3 regions of the Paenibacillus sp. sgz302115 genome follow, and region 3 is predicted to be linked to each of the others. Evidence: riboswitches for the same ligand, from Rfam matches in the RefSeq annotation. Region 3 holds a riboswitch; each other region holds the start of a gene.
What was found. Region 3 has a riboswitch for cyclic di-AMP ahead of AC0LWN_RS30515 (NfeD family membrane protein). Riboswitches for the same ligand answer to the same signal wherever they lie in the genome.
Positions count from the first base shown of each region.

Region 1: it holds a riboswitch for cyclic di-AMP, as region 3 does, so the genes downstream of both, AC0LWN_RS29200 (resuscitation-promoting factor) here and AC0LWN_RS30515 (NfeD family membrane protein) in region 3, are expected to answer to the same signal.
Region 2: it holds a riboswitch for cyclic di-AMP, as region 3 does, so the genes downstream of both, AC0LWN_RS31140 (C40 family peptidase) here and AC0LWN_RS30515 (NfeD family membrane protein) in region 3, are expected to answer to the same signal.

Region 1 covers NZ_JBVYOK010000028.1:5,197-15,818, forward strand. The annotation lists gene holB (DNA polymerase III subunit delta') at 17-991, shown strand; gene AC0LWN_RS29160 (PSP1 domain-containing protein) at 1,134-1,934, shown strand; gene AC0LWN_RS29165 (initiation-control protein YabA) at 1,965-2,330, shown strand; gene AC0LWN_RS29170 (tRNA1(Val) (adenine(37)-N6)-methyltransferase) at 2,430-3,203, shown strand; gene rsmI (16S rRNA (cytidine(1402)-2'-O)-methyltransferase) at 3,200-4,102, shown strand; gene AC0LWN_RS29180 (hypothetical protein) at 4,290-4,601, opposite strand; gene AC0LWN_RS29185 (AbrB/MazE/SpoVT family DNA-binding domain-containing protein) at 4,999-5,253, opposite strand; gene AC0LWN_RS29190 (HD domain-containing protein) at 5,558-6,841, shown strand; gene AC0LWN_RS29195 (TatD family hydrolase) at 6,896-7,666, shown strand; cyclic di-AMP (ydaO/yuaA leader) riboswitch at 7,865-8,092, shown strand; gene AC0LWN_RS29200 (resuscitation-promoting factor) at 8,383-9,540, shown strand; gene rnmV (ribonuclease M5) at 9,706-10,257, shown strand; gene rsmA (16S rRNA (adenine(1518)-N(6)/adenine(1519)-N(6))-dimethyltransferase RsmA) at 10,254-10,622, shown strand, end outside.
Region 2 covers NZ_JBVYOK010000035.1:30,170-40,791, forward strand. The annotation lists gene AC0LWN_RS31125 (M1 family metallopeptidase) at 1-83, shown strand, start outside; gene AC0LWN_RS31130 (hypothetical protein) at 95-925, shown strand; cyclic di-AMP (ydaO/yuaA leader) riboswitch at 1,157-1,295, shown strand; gene AC0LWN_RS31135 (C40 family peptidase) at 1,353-1,781, shown strand; cyclic di-AMP (ydaO/yuaA leader) riboswitch at 2,119-2,261, shown strand; gene AC0LWN_RS31140 (C40 family peptidase) at 2,267-2,758, shown strand; gene AC0LWN_RS31145 (GNAT family N-acetyltransferase) at 2,951-3,436, shown strand; gene AC0LWN_RS31150 (c-type cytochrome) at 3,526-3,882, shown strand; gene AC0LWN_RS31155 (4a-hydroxytetrahydrobiopterin dehydratase) at 3,994-4,281, opposite strand; gene AC0LWN_RS31160 (hypothetical protein) at 4,475-4,768, opposite strand; gene motA (flagellar motor stator protein MotA) at 4,969-5,769, shown strand; gene motB (flagellar motor protein MotB) at 5,753-6,568, shown strand; gene rluF (23S rRNA pseudouridine(2604) synthase RluF) at 6,643-7,344, opposite strand; gene AC0LWN_RS31180 (ATP-binding protein) at 7,334-9,661, opposite strand; gene tadA (tRNA adenosine(34) deaminase TadA) at 9,966-10,475, shown strand; gene AC0LWN_RS31190 (GNAT family N-acetyltransferase) at 10,516-10,622, shown strand, end outside.
Region 3 covers NZ_JBVYOK010000032.1:48,537-56,641, reverse strand. The annotation lists gene AC0LWN_RS30520 (flotillin family protein) at 283-1,704, opposite strand; gene AC0LWN_RS30515 (NfeD family membrane protein) at 1,727-2,263, opposite strand; cyclic di-AMP (ydaO/yuaA leader) riboswitch at 2,394-2,582, opposite strand; gene AC0LWN_RS30510 (ABC transporter permease) at 2,910-4,214, opposite strand; gene AC0LWN_RS30505 (ABC transporter ATP-binding protein) at 4,207-5,109, opposite strand; gene AC0LWN_RS30500 (ABC transporter ATP-binding protein) at 5,114-6,040, opposite strand; gene AC0LWN_RS30495 (GntR family transcriptional regulator) at 6,057-6,452, opposite strand; gene AC0LWN_RS30490 (hypothetical protein) at 6,513-7,241, opposite strand; gene AC0LWN_RS30485 (cellulose binding domain-containing protein) at 7,541-7,861, shown strand; gene AC0LWN_RS30480 (hypothetical protein) at 7,994-8,105, opposite strand, start outside.

The sequences.
Region 1 (10,622 bases), on a different contig from region 3:
AGACTTGGAGGAATTTATGTCTTTTCATGATATATTAGGCCAGGCGGATGCCAAGCGCCTGCTTCAAAATGCTCTGCGCAAGGATGCTGTGAGTCATGCCTACCTGTTCACCGGGCCGTCCGGAAGCGGGCAAATGAAGACGGCACTTGTATTCGCCCAAGCAATATTTTGTACAGCCAGTGAAGATGATGCCTGCGGAGAATGTCTGGAATGCCGCAAGGTTGAGCATGGCAATCACCCGGATTTAACGTTAGTGAAGCCGGATGGCGCAAGCATCAAAATTGATCAGATCCGTGAATTGCAGCGCATGTTCTCTTACCGCTCGGAGGGTGTTAATCCGAAGGTTTATATTATAGAAGGAGCGGACAAAATGACGGTGCAAGCCGCAAACAGTCTGCTGAAATTTCTGGAAGAGCCCCCGGCGCCTGCAGTGGGCATTCTGATTTCCGACAATAGCAGTTCCCTGCTGCCAACGATCCAGTCAAGGACCCAGCGTATCCCTTTTAGCCCGCTTCATCCGGAGATTATGCTCCAGGCACTCGCCAGTGAAGGGGTCCCGGTTCCACTAGCACGATGCGCGGTATCACTGACTTCGGGGCTTGATGGCTGCAGGGAACTTTTGGCACAGAATTGGTTTGCAGAAATGAGAAATCTAGTGTTACAATTAGCGAAGGAGTCTTTGGGCAAAGGCAGCTCTGCGGTAGCAACCGCCGGACAGAAGCTGTTCAAGACCGGACTCGGTGAACATTTGGATATCCTGTTCAGCATGTTCCACCTATGGTTCAAAGATATGCTCTACTTCCTGTACCGAAAGCACGAAAGTATCGTTTTCATAGATCAGTTAGACTTCATTTCCAGACATGCCCGTCAGCGGAGTACGGAACAATGGGTGGCCTATATGGAATTCGCGGTGGAGAGCAAGCGTAAGCTGCGTTCCAATGCCAATGCCCAGCTCTGTCTGGAACAGTTTTTAATCCGACTGGAAAGTTAAAGGGTTAGTTATGATATATCCTCCGGATCAAAGCTTGAGCCTGGAAGTATGGGGTTAACGGATGAGGAAGGACAAGCATGGATCACCAGGGAGCGAACTTGGCTTTTGGGTTCCTTTTACCGGCAAACAAGGGGGTTAATTTTTGTACAGCGTAGTAGGTGTCCGCTTCAAAAAAGCGGGTAAAATATATTACTTCGATCCGCTTGATTTTCCGATTGAACGGGATCAATGCGTTATTGTTGAGACAGCAAGAGGGGTCGAATACGGTAAGGTTGTCGTTGGCAAAAAAGAGGTGCAGGAAGCGGATGTTGTATTGCCTCTCAAAAAAGTCATGCGGATTGCCGGTGAAACCGACGCACGTGTGGTGGAAGAGAACAAGGGTGCAGCAAAGGATGCTTTTAGTACCTGTTTAAATAAAATCCGCGATCATGGCCTCAAAATGAAGCTTGTGGATGTGGAATTTACGTTTGACCGCAATAAGATTATTTTTTATTTCACCGCTGAGGGCCGTGTCGATTTTCGTGAATTGGTCAAGGACCTGGCAAGCATTTTCCGTACCCGCATTGAGCTCCGGCAGATCGGGGTGCGTGATGAGGCTAAGATGCTCGGTGGTTTAGGGCCTTGTGGACGGGTGCTTTGCTGCTCTTCCTGGCTTGGCGATTTTGAGCCTGTGTCCATCAAGATGGCTAAGGATCAGAATCTGTCGCTGAATCCGACGAAGATCTCGGGATTGTGCGGACGGCTCATGTGCTGCTTGAAATTTGAGCATGATAATTATGAAAGTACGAAGGAAGAAATGCCGGCGGTAGGCAAGCTCGTTATAACTTCACTGGGTGAAGGTAAAGTCGTTGGTCTTAATGCCGGAAGCCGCACGGTTCATGTGCAGTTGTTCGAAGTGGGCAAAGTTAAGGAACTTCCAATGGATGATGTTGTCGTCAAGTAAACCATATAAGGTTACTTTCGGGGTGGAAACTTGGAGAAGATAAATATATTTGCACACATGCAGGAGATGGAAGCGCAGATGGAAACAATGCGCGCAAGTCTCGGAGATTGGAAACAGACGGTTAAGGAATTAATGGAAGCCAATCAAAGGCTGAGTCTGGAGAATGAACAGCTCCGCAAAATTTTAAAGCGGGAAGCGCCTCTGGACCCTGCTGCCCATTCTGCTGAAGCGGAGGCTCTTTTGGCCGCTAGTGAGGGGACAGAAGAGGTTGTCGGGGAAGGCTATGACAATCTGGCCCGGCTTTATCATGAAGGCTTTCACATCTGCAATGTCTATTTCGGCCATTTGCGTACAGAGGGTGACTGCTTGTTCTGTCTTTCGTTTCTTAATAAATGAGGATATCCAGCCGTAGGAGATTTACGCCTACGGTTTTTTTTGAATTTAGAGGAATATATGCTTCTATAGCGAGTTATGTACCCGAAGAAGGAGAGTATAATGACAAATTCTTTTAACGATGTGCCGGTTCCTTTGCATAGTGCGGAGCGGGTAGACGATTTACTGACTCATGATCTGACAATCATTCAGAGTGATGAGGTGTTCAGCTTTTCTATGGATGCCGTGCTGCTTGCACGGTTTGCCAGTATTCCGCCGCGGGGCAGAGTGCTTGATCTGTGCACAGGCAATGGCGTTATCCCGATACTGCTTACGACGCGAACCAAAGCTTCTATAGAAGGAATTGAAATTCAACCCCGTCTGGCAGATATGGCCCGCCGCAGTGTAGCGATGAACGGCCTGCAGGATCAGGTAACGATCCATGAAGGAGACTTGCGTGAACTGCATAATGTGGCAGGATACGGCGTATACGATGCCATCACCGTCAATCCGCCCTACATGCCGCTGAACGGAAGCGATCTCAAGCTGAATACGCATCAGGCTATGGCCCGTCATGAGCTGGGCTGCACTCTGGAGGAGGTAATTCAGGCCTGTGTCCGGCTTGTCCGCACCGGCGGCAAGGTAAGCATGGTTCACAAGCCGCAGCGTCTGGTCGATATCATCAGTCTCATGAGGCAATACAGGCTGGAACCGAAGCTGATTCGTTTTGTTCATCCGCGTGCCCACCTGGAAGCCAACATGGTGCTGATTGAAGCTGCGCGGGACGGCAAGCCTGAGGTGCGTTTACAACCTCCACTGATCGTATATAATGAGGACAATCAATATTGTCCGGAAATCATGGACATCTACTATGGTGCTAAAGAGGGTAAATCATGACGATCTCAAGTCAAAGCAGCTTTCAGAGCAAAAATGAAAATCAGCAAGAAGGAACAGGCTCATTGTATCTGGTGGCAACACCGATTGGCAATTTGGAGGATATGACGTATCGTGCTGTCCGTACGCTGCAGGAATGCGATATTATTGCTGCCGAGGATACGAGACAGACCCGCAAGCTCCTTAGCCATTTTGAAATTACGCCTTCGATGCTGTTCAGCTATCATGAGCATAATAAGGCAGCCAGTGGACCTGAACTGATACGCTATATAATAGAAGGTAAAAATTTAGCGCTTGTCAGCGACGCCGGCCTGCCGGCGATTTCCGATCCTGGCGCCGACCTTGTAGCGCTTGCTATCAGCCACGGCATCCCCGTGATTCCGATCCCTGGAGCGAACGCGGCGCTGTCCGCATTAATCGCTTCCGGCTTACCAACCACAAGCTTCACTTTCATCGGCTTCCTGCCGAGGGAGCGCAAGGATATCCGCAAGGTCTTGTCCAGTCTTCGCTCAGCACAAGGAACCCTGCTGTTCTATGAGTCACCGCATCGGGTTGCCAAGACTCTAGAGCATTTACAGGAGGCCTTCGGCAACCGCCGGGTTGTGCTGGCCCGTGAGCTGACCAAGCGTTATGAGGAGTTCCTGCGCGGGACGATTGAGGAATGTAGTTCTTGGCTGGTCGAACACCCTCCTCTGGGTGAGTACGTCATCGTGCTGGAAGGAGAGAGCAAAGAGGAGGCAGAGCTTGCCGAGTCTTCATGGTGGCGTGAGCTTAGTATTGAGGAGCATGTGGCTCATTATGAAGCTTCAGGTCTGTCACGCAAAGACGCGATGAAAAAAACAGCTTCAGACCGCGGCTTAGCCAAACGCGATATCTACAATTCGCTGCTGGAAAGAGAGTAGGGACTGCAGCATAGGAAGCTATACGGCTCTCTTTAAGAAAAAACGTAGAGTACTCCTAAATTGACTAACATGCTGCACAACTTAGTGAAGAGGCCTGTTACGCAGCGAACCTGCAAATCCTGTTCCTTAAACAGCTATATATGAAAATAGATGCATTCTATATATCTGGAGATTATTTCTGCAAATATTAGTTGTATTTGTATTTTGTACATTTATATATATGATAAAGGGAAGAATTACAGGATTTATTTTCCTTCTGCATCGCGCCGCTGTAAAGCGATTCCCGAAGGGAGAGCGCTCTAAAGCACTCAAAGGCGCGCTTCAGCCAGTAACCAGCAGCACCACAGTCACCAGGTCGCGTCGCTGTAAAGCGAATCCCGAAGGGAGAGCGCTCTAAAGCACTCAAAGGCGCACCCCGGCCAGTAATCAGCAGCACGATGGTCACAGGTCGCGCCGCTGTAAAGCGAATCCCGTAGGGAGAGCGCTCTATTGCACTCAAAGGTGCATCTCCGCGCTACCGTTTCTCGGTCCCGCCGCCGTAAAGCGATTCCCGAAGGGAGAGCGGGCTTGCTGCACCGCCCGTTGCCCGGGAGCGCCCTGCGCAGCCGCCATAGGGGCAAGGCCTATGGCGAAACCCTTCGCATGGCAAGGCCCCGAGGGCTTCGCCCGAAAAAGGGCCGGTCCACCGCCAACCGCTGCTCCCTTACGCGCCACTCCCACAATTAGACAAGCTTCCGGGTGTCCAGAGGGCCGGGGCCCTCTGGGGCCCTCCCTGTAGGGAGGGTTTGGGAGGGCGAAAACAGCAAAAAAATACCTCCCGCACTAACGGGAGGCCAAGGAGATATAAAAAGGTTAGAATTAACAATTTGATTAGTTCTTATTATAACCTATTTGTTCTAGTTTGTCACAGGGGTAGGGATGGCAGAAATGCATTCATGACAAACAATTTTTCCTTTGAAGTAGGTTACATTTTCAGCATTGCCGCAGAAAATACAAGCAGGCTCGTATTTCTTAAGCATGATCCGCTCACCGTCCACGTAAATTTCGAGCGCATCTTTTTCACCAATGCCCAGTGTACGGCGCAATTCAATTGGAATAACGACCCGTCCCAGCTCGTCTACTTTTCTTACAATACCTGTTGATTTCATCATTACAATCGTTGCTCCTCTCGATTATCAAAAGCGTCATTATTCGACATTGTTCACCGTTTTATGATACTTATAATACCAACCATTCCCAAAACAGTCAACCTTTTTTGAAGTGAATTTTCTGGGATTTTCAAAAAAAACTTTTATAACGCTTAGTACTAACGCAAAATTCACGAAAATCGTTTCAAAGCAGTTTGTCGATTTGTAAATCCTTAAAACGTCATTATTCGACAAAGTGCGACATGATTCACTATTATATTCGTTTTTTCTTATTTTTTCTATATTATTATCTGAAGGAGTTGATTTCATGAAGCAGCCGCTGACAGAAGAGAAGGTTTTTAAGGACCCGGTTCACAATTATGTTCATGTTCAGGATACGATTATCTGGCGATTGATTAACACCAAAGAATTTCAGCGACTGCGGCGGATTCGCCAGCTTGGCACCTCTTATCTGACCTTTCATGGCGCTGAACACAGCCGTTTTTCCCATTCGCTTGGGGTCTACGAAATTACGCGCCGGATCATCTCCCAGTTCGAACGAAGCGGATACAAAGACTGGATACCTGAGGAAAGTCTGCTCACCCTCTGTGCGGCACTGCTGCATGATTTGGGGCATGGCCCGTTCTCCCATTCTATAGAAGAAGCTTTTGAAATGAACCATGAAGACTGGACCTGCAGGATCATTCAGGAGGATACGGAAATTACCGCTATTCTGCGTGAAGTGGAGGAGGATTTTCCGCAAAAGGTCGCCTCAGTAATATCGAAGACGTATGAGCATGAAATTGTCGTTAATCTGGTATCAGGGCCGCTGGATGCCGACCGAATGGATTATTTGCTCCGAGATGCGTATTATACAGGGGTGAATTACGGAACCATTGATATTGACCGTATTCTGAGAATGCTGCGTCCCTATAATGGCCGGGTTGTCGTCAAAGAGTCGGGGATGCATGCGATTGAGGATTATTTGATGTCGCGCTATCAGATGTATTGGCAGGTTTATTTTCATCCGGTTACGCGCAGCTCGGAGATCATTTTGCGGCAGATTTTCCGCAGAGCCAAAGAGCTATTCCGGGAAGGCTATTCTTTCCGCTTCATGATTGAGCCCTTGAGTGATTTGTTCCGTGGTGAGGTGAGCGTGGAGCAGTACCTGCTCTTGGATGAGGCTCTGGTCCAGACAGCCTTTATGCAGTGGACGCTGGAAGAGGACAAAACGTTAAGCGACTTGTGCAACCGGTTTATTCATCGTAGACTGTATAAATATGTAGAGATGGAAAATCTCGATTCAGAGACGATTGGCGAAATTCGCCGCAGCTTTACAGAGGCTGGACTGGATGCCGATTACGACCTGGAAATTGATTTTCCGACAGATCTCCCCTATGATGTTTTCCGTCCGGGCGAGGGCTTTGACAGCAAGCAAATTCTGCTCCTTGACCGGCATGACAAGCTGAGGGAAATTTCCGAAGTTTCGGATATTGTCCGCTCGATCAGCGGGATACACCGCGGCAGGCATCACCTGTATTTCCCGCAGGACAAGCTGCAGAAAGCTCTCCCACGGCTACCTCTGTCCATCGTTAAAATTTTTGACAAATAATACGAAAATTTATGGAATTCATCATAGAAATCACAAACGAAAGGATGAGAAGAAATGCAGCTATTCGACACTCACACCCATCTCGATGCTCCACAATTCGACGAGGACCGTGAAGAGGTTATCGCCAGGGCGGTAGAGGCTGGGGTCAGCAAGATGATTAACATCGGGTTCAACCGGGAAACGATTCCGACAACGATGAAATTGGCCGAGACTTATGATTATATTTATGCAGCCGTCGGCTGGCATCCTGTGGATGCTATTGACATGAAGGATGGTGATCTCGACTGGATCGCCTCACTTTGCAGCCATAAGAAGGTGGTGGCCATTGGGGAAATCGGACTGGATTATTACTGGGACACCTCCCCGAAGGAGGTTCAGCATGAGGTGTTCCGCAAACAAATTGGACTTGCCCGGGAGCTGAAGATGCCAATCTGTATTCATAACCGCGATGCGCATGAGGATGTGGTGCGGATTTTGCGGGAAGAGAAAGCGAATGAAGTTGGCGGTGTGATGCATTCGTTTTCCGGGAGCTGGGAAACAGCCAAAATGTGTCTCGATCTAGGCTTTCACCTGTCATTTGGCGGACCTGTTACTTTCAAGAATGCAAGGGTACCTAAAGAGGTGCTTGCCCAGACTCCGATGGACCGGCTTTTGATCGAAACCGACTCGCCATATTTGACGCCTCACCCCTTCCGGGGCAAGCGAAATGAGAGCGCTCATGTGAAGCTGGTGGCCCAAGCAGCGGCGGAAATAAAAGGGATTGATTTACAAGAATTGGCGGAAATTACGTATGCGAACGCGCTGGAACGATTTGGGATAGTCTGAAATCGAGAGAAAATCGGGTGAAAAAAGAAGTATATCCGATATATTAAACTTTTTTAACACAAAATCAACTGATTATTACAATATTTTAATGATTTTTTTGCTTAAACGTGCTTGAATCGCGCTTTACAACATGCATCAAAACAGGATATCATCTTTTCAGTGCAGTGAGCTGTTGTTACTGTGACAGTCACTATTTCATGGATCGTCTCGCTGAGTCTCCGTATGGAGAACGGGGGAACCAATATTGCTCTGCCGCATGTCCGTACATAGGGTACAACACAGAAATGCCGCAGACAGTATTCGATTTCTTCACGGGTCTTTGGGGTGAATTTGAGGGCAACCGCCGTGAGCGGGTGACCTAAGATAGGGCGTCTCTCTTATGCCCGAACCCGACAGCTAACCCCGTAAGCGCAAGTAAGAGAGGAAACCTCGTGCAAAAGCATTCCCGCGTATTCTGACACCCGGAGAGCCACGAAAGAGTCCTCTATGAACTCTTTTGGGCTTTTTTTGTTATGAATAATGCGAATGATCCCGGCATACTGTTATATAACAGGTACCTGGAGCAGCTATGCCGAGCAGGCGATCCATGAGCAGGAAACGCTAAAGCAATGCGGGCGTATCCTGTGGTAATCTCAAACCTAGTTTCGTCAGAAATGATACAGTCATCTTAAGATATACAACTTGGACGACGGGGCTATGTAAGGAGGATGGAGAGAATGGGCGTATTCCAACCAGAAGTATCCCATGATTCGCAATCATCCAGCAGGTCTTTCGCATTACGGTTGAAGCAAGTGAATCCTCGCGTACTTTCGCTTGCAGGTGTGGTGTCAATTATTATCGCGCTGATAATTCTGCTGTACGTACACGGTCAAAGCATTAAAGAAATAACGTTAGTCATAGACGGAAAAGTACAGAAGCTTGAGACGCGGGAAGCGCTGCTCAGCGATGTGCTGGCAAAGGAACAAATTTCGCTGCAGCCGCATGATGCTTTATCCATTGGCCTTAGTGATGAAATAAAAGACGGCGACCGTGTCGTGATTAACCGTGCGCAGGCGTTTAGCCTTACCGCAGACGGAGCAACTAAGACATTGTATACGACCGAAGACACCATCGGTCAGGCCATTGGCAAACTGGGCATCAGCCTGGAGAGCTATGACAAGATTTATCCTTCGCTTGAAACCGCAGTTACTGCTGACATGAAAGTCAAAATTGTCCGTATCAACAAACAAGTTGTGCAGCGGACAGCAAGTTTGCCTTTCCGGGTAATCAAGACAGCAGACCCCTCCCTGACCAAGGGAACCGTAAGAGTGGCGCAAGCGGGTAAACCAGGCGTAATGGTTCAGCATATCGAGAAGATCTATCGAGACGGTAAGCTGGCTTCAATGCGTATGGTTGGCAAGGAAGTACAGACGGTAACCAAAGACAAAATTATTGCCATTGGTATCAAAGCCCTTCCCAAGCCTGCAGTAGCTACAGTAACTTCCAAACCAGCAACTACCTCCAAATCATCCAAAGTTAGCGCAAACAGCAATAACGTCATCACTAAGGCAGGCGTAGATTTCGAATACAAAAGAGTGATCAAAAATGTATCCATGACGGCTTATTCTTCTGAAGAGCCTGGTATTGGTACACGTACCGCCTCCGGCACACGCGTAACGGAAGGTCGGACCATTGCTGTTGACCCGAGTGTAATACCTATCGGCTGGTGGGTGTACATTGAGGGATTAGGGTTTCGCCGTGCAGAGGATACCGGCGGTGCCATCAAAGGCAACAAGGTGGATGTCTATTACGATTCACTGAGCCATGCCCGTAACTTTGGCCGCAAATCCCGGACGATCTATGTCATTGGGCCTGTGAAGCCGGAGCTGAATTAGGCGGCCTAAGTCTTTTGCAAATTAGCGGTTTATAAGATATAGTGATGGTAGCACTTTTGGAATGGATCAAAGAGCTGCCGCTCATCACTTATACATTCTTTAGCCAAAAAGAAGGGGAGCGATCCTCTTCTTTTTGCGTTCCAGACGATGAAGGAGTAAGGAAATATGATCAAGGAATTAATTGTTGTGGAAGGCAAAAGCGATACGGTTGCCGTGAAGCGTGCGGTAGATGCGGATACGATTGAGACAGGCGGTTCGGCTGTCGACCGCAAGGTGATCGCCAAGATTCAGCTAGCGATGGAACGCAGGGGGGTTATTATTCTTACAGACCCCGATCATGCCGGTGAACGCATCCGCAAAATTGTCTCTTCGAAGGTTCCGGGCTGCAAGCATGCGTTCATCCCCGAGAAGGACGCTACCCGTAAAGGCGACATCGGGGTTGAAAATGCCTCCCCGGAGGCGATCCGTTACGCGCTCCAGCATGTCCACACCTCCTTCGAAGGCGCTCCGGCCTTGATTGGGCTGGATGACCTGATGGCTGCCGGGATGATGGTGCATGCCCAGGCCGCAGAGCGGAGAATGGCGCTGGGCAACCTGCTCGGCATCGGATACTGCAACGGCAAGCAGTTATATAAGAGGCTGGCGATGTTTGGTATTACGCGGGAGGAATTCAATAACGCTGTCGCGCAAATTGATCAGGGAGGCATTACCTCATGAGTGGCAACAACAATATTTCATCTCCGGCACGGACTAAGGAAATTATTCAGCGTTACGGATTTTCGTTCAAGAAAAGCCTAGGCCAGAATTTTCTGATTGACCAGAATATACTCGACAAAATTGTGGACGCGGCCGGTCTCGATCAGGCCGCAGGGGCACTGGAAATTGGACCGGGGATCGGCGCGTTGACCGAAAGGCTGGCGGCTGCAGCCGGTGCCGTAACGGCAGTGGAGATTGACCAGCGCTTGATTCCGATTCTGCGGGATGTACTTGCTTCCTATCCGCATGTGAAGATCCGCAACGATGATGTGCTGAAGGTGAATTTGCAGGAGCTGTTTGCTGAAGATTTTACCGGTGTGGAGAGA
Region 2 (10,622 bases), on a different contig from region 3:
AGCTGCGGCCAGCTACACTCTCACGTTGGACGCTTAGCATAACTAACCTGCTTGAAAACCTGCTCGGAACTCTTGTCTGGTGAGGTGAAGGATTGTGAAGAGAGCGATAACCCGCGGCTGGCACAGCATGAAAGAGCAATTTTATATTCTGATTCTGTTATTTATCTACCGGCTGTTCTGGAGCTATTTCATGTACAAGTTCATCAAAGACGCTGTCATCTCGGTGCTGCTGCGTTATCCCGATCAATATGCTGGCGGCAGCGCAATAGGCAGACTCCTGTATTATATCGAGGGACAGCTTGCTCTAGGCAACGATCCTGATGTGCAGCGCTGGCTGTGGATGCTTCTCCTACTTAGCGCAGTGCGGCTGCTGGTCTCCCCCTTTATCCGGGCGGGACTGCTGCATGAGCTGCATCAGGAGCGCAAAGGCGAACGTGGAATGTTCTTTTTTCCGGGTATGAGACGGTATGGGCTTCCGGTCCTGCTGTTCAGCATAGCGGAATGGGCGCTTTCGTTCCTTCCTCTGTACTGGCTGCTCCCCAAAATGTACAGTCTCCTGCTAAATGGCATCCTTGATTATAAAATGCTGCTCAAGCTCGTTCCCTATATTCTGGTCTGGCTATTATATCTTTTCTTTATCCGCAAGCTGCTGCTGTACATGCAGTTCGGCTATACCGCCGGAACAGGCATATTCTCCTCCCTGCTGGTTTGCCTGAAAGTGCTGCTGCCATCCGTGGGCATATCCGTTCTGATGGGGGTCGGCGGGCTGGCGGTGCTGCTCATTTGCGGATTGTCAGCGATATTCAGCCCTGGACTGCCCGCATTTCTCCTTAAGCAGCTCTCCCCCCTTCCAACCACTCTGTTCAAAATGTGGGGGACAGCCGCGCAATATCACCTCTGGTGCAGTAAAACATTTCCACAATAATTACACTGCCAGATCGGCATAATAACAAGAGTCACTGCTTCTCTAGGGGGAGCGTGACTCTTTTCTTGTGTACCTGCGCATGCGACAAATCTTACCTATTTGCAAAACAGCAGACCCTCTGGTACAATGATGCCTGTACCACTAGTAACAATTTTGTAATCTTTGCAGAACTGTTTGTCACATCTGATTTACGCTTCGCAGCATTTAAGATTGTCGATTTGTCACTGTTCGGTGCATAATACGCCAAATTCCCTGCACCGGGAAGTGGGGGAACCATTTTTTGGGTGAATTGATCTCGCTTTAGAGGGGTCATAGGGGAACCTTCTACCGAATCCTTAAGCTAACCTCGCCGGCCTTGGAAGGAGTACATCTTTTGAAAAGTCACAATTTTAAGAAAAAATGCACCGCAGCAGCATTAGGGCTGGTAATGGTATTCACGCTGGGAGCTGGCAGCGCTTTCGCGGATTCCAAAATGGACAATGTGATCACAAAAACACTGGGAACTACATATAAAACCGGGGGCACCAGCACTGCCGGCTTCGATTGTTCCGGATTCACCTCTTATGTGTTCAAAAGCGTAGGTCTTACCTTGCCTCGCACATCGAAAGCGCAATTTAAGGTCGGAACTGCCGTATCACGCAACAATTTGCGTTCGGGCGATCTGGTATTCTTTAACACTTTGGGCAGTGGGATTTCCCATGTCGGGATTTATGTTGGCAACGGAAAATTCGCACAATCCTCCAGTTCACGCGGAGTGACCATAACTTCGATGAGTCAAGCCTACTGGGCCAACCGCTATGTTGGCGCCAAACGCGTGATGAGTACAACAGCTTATCAGGCTGTCGCTTACGATTAATTATCCCCGCTGACAATGACAACCTCTAACAACTAAATGTAGCTTATACAAACCCGGAAGCTGATTATTGCCGTAATCAACCTTCCGGGTTTTTCCTTTTTGCTCTACATGTCAATAAGCCTATCGTAAATCTGACCTGGCATGTTATTGTAAGCCCTTTATAATAAATTAAACTCACAAAAATCGCAAAAAATATGCAAGAATATGTTTTTAGTGATTGCCAAGTGCTTCCGTCTTTGCTACAATTATCGCAGTGAGTTGATAGTAACATTTTTGTAATTATTCAAAGCAGTTTTACAAAAGTTTTGTCATGTATAGATCCGTAAGCTAATCCTAATCAACAGTCGTGCCGAGTTCCCTAATCATTAGGGGAACGGGGGAACCGATTTTGGGTGAATTGACCTCCTATTCACAGAGGGGTCATAGGGGACCTTCAACCGAACCCTTAAGCTAACCTCGTAGGCATTTGGAAGGGGTATTTACTTTTGAAGAAGAAGCTAGCAGCAGCACTACTGAGCTTTTCCATTGTTCTTACTATCGGAGCAGGAAGCGCTTTCGCGGATTCCAAAATGGATCAGGTTATCGACAAAGCCATCGGAACCAAGTATGTATCCGGCGGTATCTCGACAAACGGTTTTGATTGCTCCGGATTTACAATGTACGTTTTCGATAAGATCGGCATCAACCTTCCTCACCAATCAGGCTCCCAATATCAGATGGGCACAGCCGTTTCCCGTGACAGTATCAGACCGGGAGATCTTGTATTCTTCAATACAAGCGGAAGAGGTGTATCCCACGTCGGCATTTATGTCGGTGACGGCAAATTCGCACATGCATCGTCCAAACGCGGTGTAACTGTTAGTTCACTGAATGACAGCTACTACGTTAACCGCTACGTTGGCGCCAAACGGATTATGAGCACAGATGCTTATCAGTCTGTAGCCTCCGATTCCCAAGACAATGACGATGTACAATAAAATGTCATAAGGCAAGCTCTTCTCCAGGATTTTATCGAAATCTTGGAGGAGGGCTTGTTTTTTTGTCTACATTAAATACTTACCCCTTCAATATATTAACTCCCCCTTAAAGTTTGTGCATCGGAAAGAGACTGTATTGTATATAATTAGATAAATAAGGTTTTGTTGTCTTGAAAGGAGGTCGGTGGCCTTATGATGAGTTCCCCGGTAACTTTTCACGTTGTGCCTATGGAAGTCACGCATGCCGCAGAAATCTGCGAATGGAATTACAAGCCCCCGTACAACATCTACGGATGGATGCCCTGGGAGCAAATGCAGGCTTTGGAAATTGAATTCGGTGATCCGCGGCTGCGAAGCGAACAATACGTCTCCGTAGTAAACGGGCAAGGCTCCCTTTGCGGATTCGCACAGCTATTCCCGATGGAAGGTGTAGTGCGGCTGGGGATTGGCATGCGTCCCGAGCTGTGTGGTCAAGGTATGGGACATCTGTTCACAGCTGCTGTCGTTGAGGCAGCCCTGGCACGTTATCCAGAGCGCGAGATTGACCTTGAGGTGCTGACCTGGAACCAGCGGGCCATCCGTGCTTACCAGAAAAGCGGGTTCACTATAACCGACACCTATGAACGCCGGACCCCAACTGGCGACAAGCCATTTTACTGCATGGTCTATGGTAAATAAAACGTTCATTTTTTTGACACAAAGCTATGATAACGCTTTACCTTCTTGTATAATGTAGGAAGCAGCTTACATGGAGGGGACGGATGCAGATGCAGAAATGGATCATGAGCGGTTTGTTTTTTGCCGCCTGCGCCTTTGCGGTAGTCTTAATATTTACCTTACCCGGCAAAGCTGAGGTCGCTGAGGAGAATAAGCCGACGATGCCGGCGGTCGAGCTGAATGCGGCCAGTGCGGAGTCAACGGTTAAGCTCAATTGCATCACCTGCCACGGCGATCAGCTTCAGGGCGGTGTAGGACCGAGTCTCCAGCAGGAAGGCGGCAAGCATGATGCAGAGGGAATCTTCGGTATCGTGACCAAGGGACGCGGGCAAATGCCCTCCTTCAAAGAAAAGCTGAAACCCGAGGAGATCGCGAACGTTGCCATGTGGCTTGCCGAGAAGAAATAGCTCGTGCACTACAAACACAAAATGCCCAGCAAGGATGCAGCAGCTCCTATGCGTGGGCATTTTTTATATAATAATTTAGAGTAATCTTCGCTATCCCTTGGATTAAGTATGCTAACGGGTTTTCTCAAAGGCTTCATTAAATTCATGAGCTTCACGAATATCAAGCGCTGTAATTCCGCATTCCTCATCTGCAGCCAGCCGCAGCGTGACGGTCTTGTAATCAATTGTAATATGCGGATGGTGTTCGAAGGCTTCCGATATGGCCGCTACCTCATCTACGAATGCAATGCCCTTCATATATTCGCTGAACACGTATTTGCGCACCATCTTATTCTTCTCCAGCTTCCAGCCCTCCAGCTTGCCTACCTGCTCCCGCAGCTCTTCCTCCGTAAATTGCAATGTTCTTCCTCCCTTACTTAATTTGCATTAAACAAAACATCCCTCAGCTTATAAAGTCCAAGGGATGCGCCAGGATGAAGGCTTTTTTTCGGTTTAATGTATTCAAAAATCCCGGCAAATAGTACTCGGCTCCATCAATTTTACCACGATGCGAAGGCTGCGGGCAAACCGCCCTCAGGCTGCAGCCTGCCTCCTAGACCAGAAGGACCGAAGCCAGATCCTCTTCTCCAAGCAGAATGTTAATCCGGTGCGTATCCTTATCGTAGATCACAACGCCGCTGCCAACCTCTATAACCGGCTCATTGCCCAGAGCATAGAACAGGTCCTCAGCAAGCGCTTCCCAGACCTCCAGCTTCGATTCCTGCGGCAGCTCCTGCCACTCATCCGGCTCCATTTCAAAAAATAAATACCCGTCCGAAATCCTTCCTACCGCTTCTGTCAGTTCACTCAAAATTTCGCTGTAATCTCTGCCATGCTTCACACCCACGTCAATCACTCCGTTTTCTCCACAGATGAATAATATTACCCTACTCATTATAGCCGAAAAAATGACTTCACAAAAAAGGGAATGCTGTCGATAAATAAGAATATACGTTATTGGTCAGACAGAGTGTCCCACCGCTGTTCATGGATGATACACGCGGTATAGTCGGATCACTTCCTAATTCTCATGGACGAGGTGCGTAAATGGAAATTTCAACAATACTTGGTTTGATTTTTGGTTTGGTTACAATAGTATGGGGGATGTTCCTAAAGGGGGCCCCGTTAAAAGCCTTGGAAGCCCCTGCAGCTTACGTAATTATCCTGTTGGGTACAGCAGCATCACTGCTCATGGCTTTCCCGATGTCGGAAATCAAGAAACTCCCCAAATTGTTTAAACTAATATTTGTGAGCAAGAAAATGGTCAGCAAACCTGAACTCATCACCATGTTCATGGAATGGGCCTCTATTACCCGCCGTGAAGGCTTGCTTGCCTTGGAATCTAAGGTCGATGAAATTGAAGATAACTTCCTTCGCAACGGCATGCGGATGATTATCGACGGTAACGACCAGGAGTTTGTCCGCGATGTATTAATGGAAGATATTCACGCTACAGAGGACCGTCATAAGGCCGGAGCGCTGATTTTCTCACAAGCAGGTATGTACGCTCCAACGCTAGGGGTACTCGGGGCCGTTATCGGGCTGATTGCCGCACTATCGGATATGAGCGCGGTAGAAAAGCTGGCACACGCCATCGGGGCAGCCTTCATTGCCACCCTGGTCGGTATCTTCACAGGTTATGTGCTTTGGCATCCGATTGCGAACAAGCTGAAACGGCTCTCCAAACGCGAAATTGAGGTCAGACTGATGATGGTGGAAGGCCTTTTGTCCATCCAATCCGGGGTATCGACCATCGCCATCAACCAGAAGCTTTCCGTCTTCCTTACGCCTTCTGAACGTGCGAAGCTAGCTGACAAGGAGGGTGCTTCGAGTGAGCAAAAAGACTAGACATGAGGAGCACGAAGAGCATGCCGATGAATCCTGGCTATTGCCTTATTCGGATCTAATGACCCTTCTGGTCGCTCTGTTCCTTGCTATGTACGCTATGAGCGCTACAGATGCCAAGAAATTTGAAGAAATGGCCCAGGCCTTCAAATCCGTATTTAACGGTGGAGGCGGAGTGCTGGAATATAAATCAGATGCTCCTACGAATACCCAGCTTGACCAGGGTAAAGAAGAAAAAATGAATAATGTATTGTCCCAAAGTACCGGTAAAGATGATTTGAACAAGCTGAAGCAGAAAGAGCAAGAGGATCTGGAGAAGCTGAAGAAGCAATTCGATCAGTATATTAAGAATAACGGACTGACCGATCTGCTCAGCACCAAGCTGAATCAATCGCAGCTAATGATCACCATCAGCGACAACGCTTTGTTCGCTTCCGGACAAGCATTCGTTAAGGATGACTCCCGTCAGCTTGCAAAGTCCATCTCGGCCATGTTGCAGCAATTTCCCGATTATGAAGTGCTGGTACAGGGGCATACGGATAACGTTCCGATTTCCAACAGCATCTACTCCTCCAACTGGGATCTCAGTGTGGCCCGGGCGCTGCAATTCATGAAGATTTTGCTGCTGAATCCTAACTTGAACCCGGTGAAGTTCAGTCCCATCGGGTATGGCGAATATCATCCGATTGCTCCCAACACTACACCTGAAGGCCGTGCCAAGAACCGCCGTGTGGAAGTGTCCATCCTTCGTAAATATCAGGATGCGACGCAAACCACGAATGTCCCCACTTCCGGCAATTAGATTTATTGTACAATCAAACAAAGAGCTGATCCGAAGGTCTCCTCAAGACCTTCAGATCAGCTCTTATTCTTTGCTTACTGCAGTTGGTAGTTCAGATTAGCTCCCAGCTCCTGCTTCTCCTGTGCAGTCAGGTCACGCCACTCCCCCGTTTTCATGGCTCCAAGATGAATATTCATTATCCGAATGCGCTGCAGCCGTCTGACCTCATAGCCAAACGCCATACACATCCGGCGGATTTGCCGGTTCTTGCCTTCTGTAAGAATAATGCGGAAGACCCGCTCGGTGACCCGCGTCACTTCACAGGGCAGCGTGCGCCCACCCAGTATTTTGACACCGCTCGACATCCCCGTAATAAAGGATGGTGTAATAGGGCGGTCTACAGTGACTATATATTCTTTCTCATGCTTGCCTTCCGCCCGCAATATTTTATTGACGATATCCCCATCATTCGTAAGCAGAATTAATCCTTCGGAGTCTTTATCAAGCCGTCCGATCGGAAAGATCCGCTCATGATGTCCAACAAAATCGACAATATTCCCTTGAATATGCGCTTCTGTGGTGGAGGTGATACCCACAGGCTTATTCAGAGCGATGTATACGACCTTGTTGCCCGTTTCAAGAAGCTTGCCGTCTATTCGCACCTCATCCCCCGTCTCAGCCTGACTGCCGAGCACAGCGCGCTCTCCGTTGATGGTAACCCTGCCGCCTTCCACCAGCTTGTCTGCTTCACGGCGTGAACAGTATCCTGTCTCACTGATGAACTTATTAATCCTCATGTATGTCTTCACTCCGTTCTTCATTCATGCTCTGCCCGGGTGCAACCCCGCCAGCCGCAGGCAGCTTAATTGTTACTTCAGCCCCGCATCCGTATTCACTGCGGATTTCCATACTGCCCTTATGGGACTGGATAATCCGCTGGCTGACCATCAGCCCGAGTCCGGTTCCCGTCTCCTTGTTGGTGAAGAACGGCTCACCCAGCTTGGGCAGCATTTCCTCAGGAACGCCTACTCCCTCATCGGAAATCACTATGACTACATAACCGTCAACGGTATCCTGCTCCAGTGTAATTGTGCCACCCTCAGGCATAGCTTCAATCGCATTTTTGACGACATTGATAAATACCTGCTTAAGCTGATTCTCTTCGCAGTGGACCGTTGCCGGCAGCTTCGAGAACTTCGTCTCGAACTCTATTCCGAAAAGATGTGCTTGGCTGTTCAAGAGAGAGACCACATCACTTAGGATGTGCCGGACATCCTTCTGCTGAAAATGGACGGCCTGCGGCTTGGCCAGAATCAAAAATTCACTGACAATAAGATTAATCCGCTCCAGCTCCGAGAGCATAAGCTCAACATGAAGCGGAACCAAAACCTTCTTCTCCTGCTGAAGCTGCAGAAATCCCCGCAGTGTGGTCAGCGGATTTCGGATCTCATGCGCAACCCCGGCGGCAAGCTGGCCAACTGTAGTCAGCTTCTCGGAACGTCTCAGCAGCTCCTCAATCCGATTCCGCTCCGTCATATCGCGCGACACATGGACAAAGGACTGTGGCTCTCCTTCCTCATCGCGAATAACCGAGGTGCTGACACTGACTTCAACAAGTGAGCCGTCCCGTTTAAGCCTTATGGTCTCCAGGGGAGGCAGAACCGCTCCATTCTTCAGCTCCTTCAGCCTGATTTCTTCCTGCTTCTGAGCTGTGGCAGGTACCAGATAAGGCGTCCTAGGTAATGTATCAGTCGCACTCCAGCCGTACAGCTCTTCAAAAGCCCGATTCGTGCTGGTAATCCGGCCATCCATATCCATTGTATGAATGGCATCAGAGGTACCGTTGATTACCGACTCCAGATGTTCCTTGACTGCCCGGTTCTCTTCCAGCGTCTGCCCCAGCCGGTTGGTATGCTGCAGCAGATGTGAGGTCATGGCATTAATCCGGTGGGCCAGTTGTCCCAGCTCATCACGGCTGTCTACTTTTAACGGAGTTTCGAACTTGCCTCTGGCCACATCGTTTACCTTTGCCAGTATATCCTTAATCGGCCGGGTAACAATACCCGCCAGAATATAGCTCACGACAAAAAAGACTACAAGCAGTATAACTGAAGTGCTGACATTATTAATCAACTGCTTCTTGATGACGGAAGAAATGACCGAATAATCCATAACCACACTGATGACATAATTCTCTGTACCCGCTTGCATAATTGGGATGAAGCTTTTGAGCACTCTTTTGCCAAGCGCTTGTGTATCCAGTGTGATCGGCTTTCCACCGCTTACCGCCTCCATAACTGCCGCCTTATCCTCCTCCACGTTGCCAAAGGTATAGGTACCATATTTAATGGGACGAGTTCGCAGCTTTTGATTGGCTGAATCGCTTCCATCCGGCTGCATGCCGGGTGATCCAAAGGTTTTGGGATTTATGCCTGTGATTTCCAGAATTCCCGGGTTCACCTCTTTGGACTGCCGGACGATCTCATCAGGATTCATAATTCTAATATAATCACTCACCGCTGTGCTGCGAATGTAAGGATCTATAATGTAGTTTCTTGCTTTATCATGATAGTATCCCCACTTCTCAATATACTTCGGATTGGAGGTCGAGTATTCAAACGGTCCGGACCAGAAATTCTCAAAGCTCTCTCCCTGCTCAACCGATACCTCCTGACCCGTAAACAGCTCAAGGAGGGCTACATACCAATAACCCATCCCATTGGTAGACAGACCAAGCTCACTTGGATCTGAGGATTTGGCAACTACTATATCATCATCAGTCTTGACCAGAAGTGAAATATTAGACACACCAAGCTTAAGAGCAAGCGCCCGCAGCTGCTCATTCTTCACATTCTTGATATCAGGATCAAGCTCCCTGGAGGCCAGGATAGCGGTCATTCGCAGGTTCCGGGCGATTTGGTGCTGCACATAATTAGAGCTGTAACTGCTCTGCTCGACGGAAACGGCAATTTGCTTGGCGGTCATCTTCATGTTGTTTATACTTTCATTACGAAGATTGCTCCGGGCAGCATGAAGATTAAGGGTAAGGGTAAGCGTCAAAATTAGAAGCACCGAACCAAAAATAATTGCCGATAATTTTATTTTTATGGACAAGCTGTTTTTTCACCTCTTACCGCTGGTAAATCCTAGCGGAGTGTTCAATAAACATCATACCTTTTGCCCCTCCATTTGAAAAGACATTTCACAAAGGCCCTCTGTTTCGCGAAATATTGAATTTCACTGACACTTTCTCTACAATGGATGAGAAACCATCCACAGGTTATGCACATATAAACATTTTATCAGATAGCTATGTGTACAACATTGTGCATAAATCGGGTATTATCCACAGAGTTGTGCACAGTTTGTTAAGAACGAATATTTGTTCGTTGTACAAGGAACGATTGCAGAAGGGAAGATGAGTTTGGATAGGATACATAATGAACTGCCACCCGAGGATTTGGCGATACATGAATTTTGGATGAGAGAAGCGATTGCGGAGGCCAAGAAGGCAGAAGCGCTGGGAGAAGTCCCCATTGGTGCGGTTGTTGTCCGCCAGGGTGAAATTATTGGACGCGGCTATAATCTGCGCGAGACGACAATGGATTCCACCGCCCATGCTGAAATGGTGGCCATCCGCGAAGCCAGTGCCGCACTGAATTCATGGCGTTTGCTTGATTGCCAGCTGTACGTTACACTGGAGCCATGTCCCATGTGTGCCGGAGCGATGGTCCAGTCCAGAGTACCGCTTACCATATATGGCACCCCTGATCCCAAAGCCGGTTGCGCAGGAACTCTCATGAATCTTCTGGAGGAGCCGCGGTTTAATCACCGTACCGAGATTATCCAAGGCATATTACAAAAGGAATGTGCAGAGCTGCTGACCACCTTTTTCCGCCGCTTGCGCCAGAAGCCTTCCAGGCCCTAAACATCCCAGAGCACTGCTATATCAAAAGGGAGGAACCCACATGACTATTAAGCTATACGACACTACTCAAGGCATTTATATTTCACTGCTGCAGCTTGTGGATGCCGACGAATTACTTACGCTGCGCCTTCGCAATAAAGAGCAGCA
Region 3 (8,105 bases):
GCTTGCGTGCGTTAACTAGCTAGGAATCCCACGGCTTTTGCCGTGTTGGAGGCTCAATTCATCAATCCTCATTGGCTCACCACCATCAAAGAAAACTCAGATATAAAATATTATATAATAGGATTTATGCCAGATATTCTCCACATTCATAGTCATTGTACTGCCTTTGCCCAATTCCATTTTCTAGAAATTACCGGGGGGGATACCGAATGGTTCTTCACTCCAAAAAATTAAAAACCCTTGATATATCATCGGCATTTCCGACATATCAAGGGCTTAGTATTACTGCTCTTTATCCCGGCCGAGTAGCCCGCTGAGCGCCTCTGTCACGTTCATACCGGTAAGCGTCTGGGTCAATTCAGGAACCTGGGCCATGATTTTGGCAATATCGCCGGTAATTTTGTTCACGCCGGATGAAGCTCCATCCTGGGAAATCACTGTAATCTTATCGACCTTGGCCAGCGGGGAAGCGATTTTGTCAGCCAGCTCTGGCAGAATTTTCAGGAATTCCACTGTAAGCGCTGCTTGCGTGAACTGTTTGTACGCTTCGGCTTTCTTCTCCAGAGCCCCCGCTTCCGCCGCTCCAGCCAGTTGAACAATTTCCGCGTTAGCTTTCCCCTTCGCCAGCTCTGCTTCCGCCGTTGCCAGCCCGCGTTTGGTCGTTGTGGCTGCCTCTGCTTCCGCCTCAAGAATTTGCCGCTGCTTGGCTGCTTCCGCTCTCATAACCGTAGCCTGGTTCTCCGCCTGGGCAGGCTTGATCACCGTTGCCTCCAGTTCCTTCTGTCTCAGCTCAACTTCGATTTCCCGGACGGTCCGGTTAGCTTCCGCTTCCATCTGCGTGATCTTGACCTGTTCGGTAACCAGCGACTGCCTGATTTTATTCTGCTGCAATTCGTACGCAAGATCCGCCTGCGCTTTCTTCACTTCCGTCTCCAGCTTAAAGTCCGCCTGCTTAATGTTCAGTTCCTTCTCGAACTGGGATTCCTTAGCGCGAGCGGCGGTTTCCGCTTCTATGGTGGCCTGATGCGCATCGGCTTTGGCAATGGAGGATTCTTTCGCTGCCTCAGCCTGCTTAATCTGAATGTCGCGTTCTGCTTCCGCCTTGGCAATGCTGGCATCGCGGCGGATACGCTCAATTTCCGGAACCCCCATATTGTCGATATACCCTTTATCGTCGGTAATTTTCTTAATGGTGAAGCTGACCACCTCAAGCCCCATCTTGTCGAGGTCCTCCGAGCAGGTCTCCCGCATCTTGCTGTTGATTTCGTCGGGTGTCTTTAGTATGGATTCCACCGTTAATTGCCCGATTAAGCCGCGCAAATGGCCTTCCACCGAATGCAGGATAATGGTCTCGCGGTCTTCTTCCGGCCGGTCGATAAACTGCTCGCTGGCAGTCAGAATAGCGGTAGGATCACTTTTGATCTTAATCTGGGCCACCGCCTCCAAGCTGAGCTTGATGCCTTGCCGGGAAAACATCGCCTGCGCCGGGATGACATCAAAGCTCATCAGCATCATGGAGATGGTCTTATTGTTCTGGAAGCCGGGGATGACAAAGGTCCCGCCGCCCTGCACCACTCTTTTTCCGCCGAGACCATACACAATCATCGCTTGATTGGGCGGAACCTTTTTATAAGCGTTCACGATACTGAACAAAGCCAGCAGGATAACAACAACAATTGCCGCAATTAAATAAAGAATAGCCATTCGCTTCGACACTCCCCGTTATTTATAATTGTTCGATTTCCCTCTCGAAGAGGGTTACTGTCGCCATTCCTTTATCCACCTTCAAAATAATCACCCTGTCGCCCTTTGCGAGCTGCTGGCCGGCTTCTGCCCGCACTCCAATGGAGCGCATCGTTCCGTGCAGCACATATTTCATTTCCCTAACCGCTCCATCTTCTGCAGAAATACTGATATACCCAAGTTGCCCGACCAGCTCATAATCCATTTCATTCATGCTGCTGTCATACCGGGTCATTAACCGGGCCAGCACCGCATACATCAGACAGCCCAGCAGTAAGGCAACCACAGTGCAGATCAGCACCACTGCAAGCATATTCATTCCGCTGAACCGGGAAAGCACATAACCAGTGCCGCCCCAGACCGTAACAAACACCATCAGCGGGAGTATGGGTACAAAGCCTGGACCTCCAGCATCGCCGCCTCCCACATGCAGATGACCTGCCAGGCCATGTCCATGAAATCCGCCGCTGAGAAGGAGCAATAGCCCTACCCAGAAGCACACGATAAATACAGTAACGATAATCTCCCCCTTTCAGGTATTTTAGCAAGTGATTAAATGCTCTAATTCTCGTTGTTATAAGATCATGCACAGCAAAAAGACCACAGAAGCGGCAGGGCTCTCCGTGGTCGGTTAATCGATCATGGCGCTCATCCTCTCTCTTCGAGGCTTACGGGGTTAGCTGACGGATTCGGGCAGCGAGATTGCCCTACCTTGCAAGAAGCGGCTTTTCAGCACGCAGCAAGGATTCACCCCAGGTGAGCAGCAGCGATCTAAACAAAAGCCGCATTCACCATTGGTTCCCCCGTTCCCACTACCCGGAATTCAGCCATTTGAGAACAGTTTTATTACATTCAGTTGTTGATTGAATCTTACGCCTGTGGCCGGTTAATGTAAAACGTTGCGGATGTCAAAAGAAGCCAAAGATTGCCGCCCCTTCACGAATGAAGGCGCATTCTTTGGCTTCGCTCTTAAACGGCCGATGATTTGCTCATTTTTGCTCCGTTTCTCGCAAGCAGTCCCATTCGCCCAAAGCAAATGCTGTAAATACCATAAACCTTAATATCAACAAGAAAAGGACTCTCTACCAATATAGGTAGGGGAGCCCTTCTCTGCTTCATTGCTAAACTTCGCGCCTTATTTTAAGTTATCCATAAAACTATGCCGCTTAAATCTTGTATGCCTTCATCGCTTTTCTGATCTCTTTGATGCTTGGGCGCTTGCCGTACATCAGGACACCGGTACGGTAGATCTTGGCAGCGAGCCAGCCCATAATGAAGGTGGTCACAAGCAGGATCACAAGCGAAACGGCAATTTCCCAGAAAGCGACTTCCCCTACACCAATACGCAGCAGCATACTGAGCGGTGAAGTGAAAGGAATATAGCTGGCTACCTTGATAAGCATGGTATCCGGGGCCGAAATGCTGAACATCGGAATATAAAAGCTGACAAGACCCAGCATCAGAACCGGCATCAACGCCTGGCCCAGATCCTCCGTACGGCTGACAATGGAGCCTACGGCTGCATACATGAGCGCATACAGGAAGTATCCAAGAATATAGAGAATAAGACCATATACCAGGATTCCAACATTTAGCTGACCCAGATCCAAATCAAAGTCGGACAATATGCTGGCATTATGCGGAAGCATCAGATTGGCGGCGACACTGGCGGAAATAATTGCAATCTGCAGCAAGCCGACCAGGAAGATACCGATGACCTTGCCGAACATTTGTGTAAGCGGCGAAGCGCTGGTAATCAAAATTTCCATAATACGCGAGCTTTTCTCCGAAGTCACCTCGGCTGAGATCATATTACCGGTCATCATAATCGACATAAAGAACAGGAACAACAGAGCATACACGATGACATAGTTAATGATAGGTTTGGACTTCTCAGGTGCGTTTGCCCCTGCTGTTCCGTCCGTGGTGATCTGCTGTGTACCGATGGATACCGGGGCGAACATGGCAGCTACCTGCTCCTGGGTCAGCTTGTCACCGACGATCAGCTTAGTGTTGACCTGCTGCAGCGCGTTCTGGAGATAGGTTTGCACGTCTCCATTCAGCTCTCCGTCTTTACTGTGATAGGTTACAGGAGGCACGCCATCCCCGGCCTGTGCGGCAAAAGTAAGGTAGCCTTCAATGGTTCCGTCATCCAGCCCCTTCTTCAGAGCAGCGTCATCCGCTGATGCATACGGCGTAAGCGTCACCTTGTCTGCTGCTTTATCCGCATTCGCAGGCGCAGGAGGCGTAAAGGCCACCAGGAGATCGGCAACACGGTTGCCCTGCTCAGCTATTACACCAATCTGTGTAGTCTTGGCAGCGCCATCGTCGCCCTTGAATACTTTGATCATATACGGAATGTTCATACCGATGCTGATCAGCAGCACGAGAATCAGCGTCGTTACCGTAAACGACTTGGTTCTCACTTTATTTTTGAAGGTAAAGCCGATAATTGTTCCCATCTTATTCATTAGATTCACCCACCGCTCTGATAAAGATTTGGTTCAAGGTTGGTTCCTTGATTTCGAAATGCTCCACTTCTCCCGCCGATATGGCATGCTGCAGAATGCGCTGCGCCGCACCAATCTCGCTGATCGAAAGGACATAACCGCGTTCCTGCCGTTGTACTGCGCTTACCCCTGGAATGCCTTCCAGTCCGCTGACTTCACCCACTGTCCGCAGTATAACCTCCTCGCGGGGGTAGCCCTTCTTGATCTCACGGATATCGCCCTGAACAACCGTATTGGAACGGTCGAGAATGGTAATATTGCGGCACAGCTCCTCCACGTGCTCCATCCGGTGAGTGGAGAACAGAATGCTGGTGCCCTGATCGCGCAGTTCCTTTACTGTATCCTTGAGCAGCTCTACATTGACAGGGTCCAAACCGCTGAAAGCTTCGTCGAGCACCAGAATTTGCGGTTTATGGACAACAGCAGCGATAAAGCCCATTTTCTGCTGATTGCCCTTGGAGAGCTCTTCGATTCTCTTATTGTAGTATTCCGGGACGTCGAAGCGGTCCAGCCAGTAGCGCAGGCTCTTATCCGCATCGCTTGCCGACATGCCGCGCAGCCGGGCCAGATAAATGATCTGGTCGCTGACCTTGACCTTCGGATACAGCCCCCGTTCCTCCGGGAGATATCCCATCAGATGCTGCAGCTCATTGCTGTATGCTTTGCTGTTGTAGAGTATCTTCCCTTCGTCAGGATAGATCAGGCCAAGCACCATGCGCATGGTTGTTGTTTTGCCGGCGCCGTTGGCACCGAGCAGTCCATAAATCTCACCTTGCTCCACCTTCAGGCTGATTCCATTTACTGCGGTTTTGTCACCATACTGCTTCACTACGTGTTCCAGCTTCAAAGCTTCCATTCTCTTAATCTCCTCTCTCCTGGTCAATCAGAACGGGGCGATGCCCCTGTGTCCATAAGCTTAAGATTTCATCCAGCTCCAAGCTTCGGGTCTTAATAACCTTTACGCCCAAATCGTGGATGCGTTTCTCATTCTGCTCTGCCTGCGGGGATATAAATGAAGCGACTCCCGGTGTCTCCACCGCAAAATGCATCGCTCCCGGCAGCTCTGCCGCCAGCTCATCCAGCTCTTCCTGCTCCACCTGAACGGAAATCTCACTCCAGGAGCCGAACAAGCTGTCCTTCTCGGCCATGCCGAGCAGCTGCCCCTGATGCATCAGCACGATATAATCGGCGAGCCGCCGCACTTCTTCAACGATATGGGTAGAGATCACCACGGTAGCGCCAGTCTGATCCATGTGCTTGCGCAGCGTTTCGATCATGATCTTCCAGGCAAAAGGGTCCAGCCCCGAGGACGGCTCATCCAGCAGCAGCAGCTTCGGGCGGGCCGCAAGCGCAGCGGCAATCTCGAATTTCCGGCGCTCGCCCTTGGACATTTTGCCAAGCCTTGCCCCCTTCGGCACTTCAAATTCCGCAAGCAGCTCCTGGAAATAGCCATGATCCCAAGCCGGATACCACTGGCGGCGGAATTCGCCTGCACCTTCGGCAGTCCAGTATCTCTCCTCAGACTGCGAGGTCTCCGGGACGTAGGCAATGCTCTGGCGAACCTCCAGCGGCAGACCGTCCGCATGCTGCTGCTCGAACCAGCGGATCTCTCCTTCTTCGGGGTACGTAAGCTGCAGGAGCATGTGCAGCAGCGTGCTTTTACCGGAGCCATTCTGGCCCACCAGTGCGGTAATATAGCCTTGCGGGAGATTCAGATTAAGCGGCCCTATGGTTCTGTTGCGACGCTTCTTGCTCACATTCCGCAGCTCTATAGCCTGCTGTACCATTGAATGACCCCACCCTTCATTTCTGTGCCTTATATTTGTTCTTCACAATCTCCATGAACAGTTCTGTCAGTTCCTCTTCCGAACAGTTTACCGATAAGCCGACATCCACCGCACCCTCCAGCGCTTTGCGGATAGCCTCCCTCTTATAGCCTTCCATCGCGTCACCACCCACATGAGATACAAAAGTACCCGTACCCTGCCTCGTCCGCAGCAGCCCTTCATTCTCCAGATCCTGATAGACCCGGCGCACCGTAATCACGCTGCATTTCAGGTCACCGGCAAATTCACGGATCGAGGGAAGAAGCGTACCTTCGGTGATGACTCCGCTGATAATTAGCGATTTGAGCTGGGTTTCAATCTGGTGGTAGAGCGGCTCGGCGCTGTTCTCATTAATTTGAATCGGAATCCACATGATTTCCACCAACCTTCCAGGCCCCGGCAAGCCGGATGGCCTTCTTGCCATTCAGCCCCTTCATACGAGATCACGGCTCTTCAGCCGGTGTATGGTCCATTTGGAAAAGAGCTGTACCGACAGCGTGCCCAGCAGCAGGGTTGCCCACATGAGGGGAGAGGCGAAGCCCCATTCCTTCGCACTTTGAACACTGAAGAGGAACAGGTTCCCTCCCGCAAACCAAATCAGCAGCGCTATACCCAGGCACAGGAGCGTAATGAGCAGGAGGAACCAGAAATATATTTTGCCGCTGAACGATAATTCGATGAAAATGTAAAGTCCCGACATCATAAGTCCAAAGCCGATCCAGGTCAGTGCAAAGGCAAGATAGCCGGGGATGGATAATTCACTTCGGATTTGGCCGCTGATGGCATACGTGAGGCCGAAATAGAGCGCTCCGTTCAGCCCGAAAGAGCACACGGTGTGCAGTTTTCTTTTGCACAGAATTACATCAGCCGGGATTGGAAGAGTGCGCATATAAGCGAGCATCTTGGTATACGAATCCTCACTCCAATACTTCATTGTGCGCTTAGAGAAGGTGAAGCCAAGCATCGGAATCATAGAGAGCAGCAGGAAATCAGCCAGAACTTTCCCGTCCCCCTCCCCCAGGACATCATCAAAAATCATTCCGTTAAATATGGACATATAACCCATAAATAAAATGGCGAATATCAGCGCCTGCAGGATCTTCAGCTTGTCGGCCCGAAGGTCGCTCCGGACAATAATCCAGGCATTTCTTATGGTTGTCATGAACTCTAACCTCGCTTTGTCGTCTCATGAGCGTAGGCGTCAGCAGATACTGTGTATATTGTGTATCGCTGTGTGCTTACTGTGTATATCTATATACACAGTATATGACCTGATATTTCCAATGTCAACGACTATTCCATATTTTTCTCGAATGCCTGCATTCTACTAGAAACGTACGCTCGGGAATTGTAACAGACTTACATATATAGTATATTATTGCCATATATAGGTTTTCTTGCGAGGATGGTGATGCTGAACCAGGGACAGACATGGGCTAATAGTAAAGTTACTGGTTCACTATTGACGGGGATACGCCTTTATCCTTTCATTCCGACTATGCCGCCCTGGGCAATACTAACGTACTGGGCAGCTTCGTGAAGCTGGATACACCCAAGACGGGAGCCGACTATTACATGGAGGTTAGCTTCAGCGCTGCGGCAGGCAGTATTCCCACTGGCGGAAGCTCCGGGGATATTCAGACCCGCATCAACAAAACTGACTGGTCCAGCTTCAATGAAGCGAATGACTATTCGTTTGACCCGGCCAAAACCTCCTACGCCAATTGGAGCAGGGTCACTCTATATCAGAACGGCCAGCTTGTCTGGGGAACCGAGCCATAAGCGCGGTGTAATGCCAGCGGCTTAAGAGCCTTAGCATAGGGGCCTGTCCAATGATGCGGCAATTTTGTAAGAAAATATAAAAGCAGCCCTACCTTCTGCTCTGAAGGTAGGGCTGCCTTATTGTTGTTGTACCTACAGGTCTACATTATGGGAGACCCGTAAAATCGTAGGCATGATGCGTGTCTGGTCAGTCGTTGTATACTCTGGACATTTCATTTGCGGTACACCTGCACCATCCAGGAAA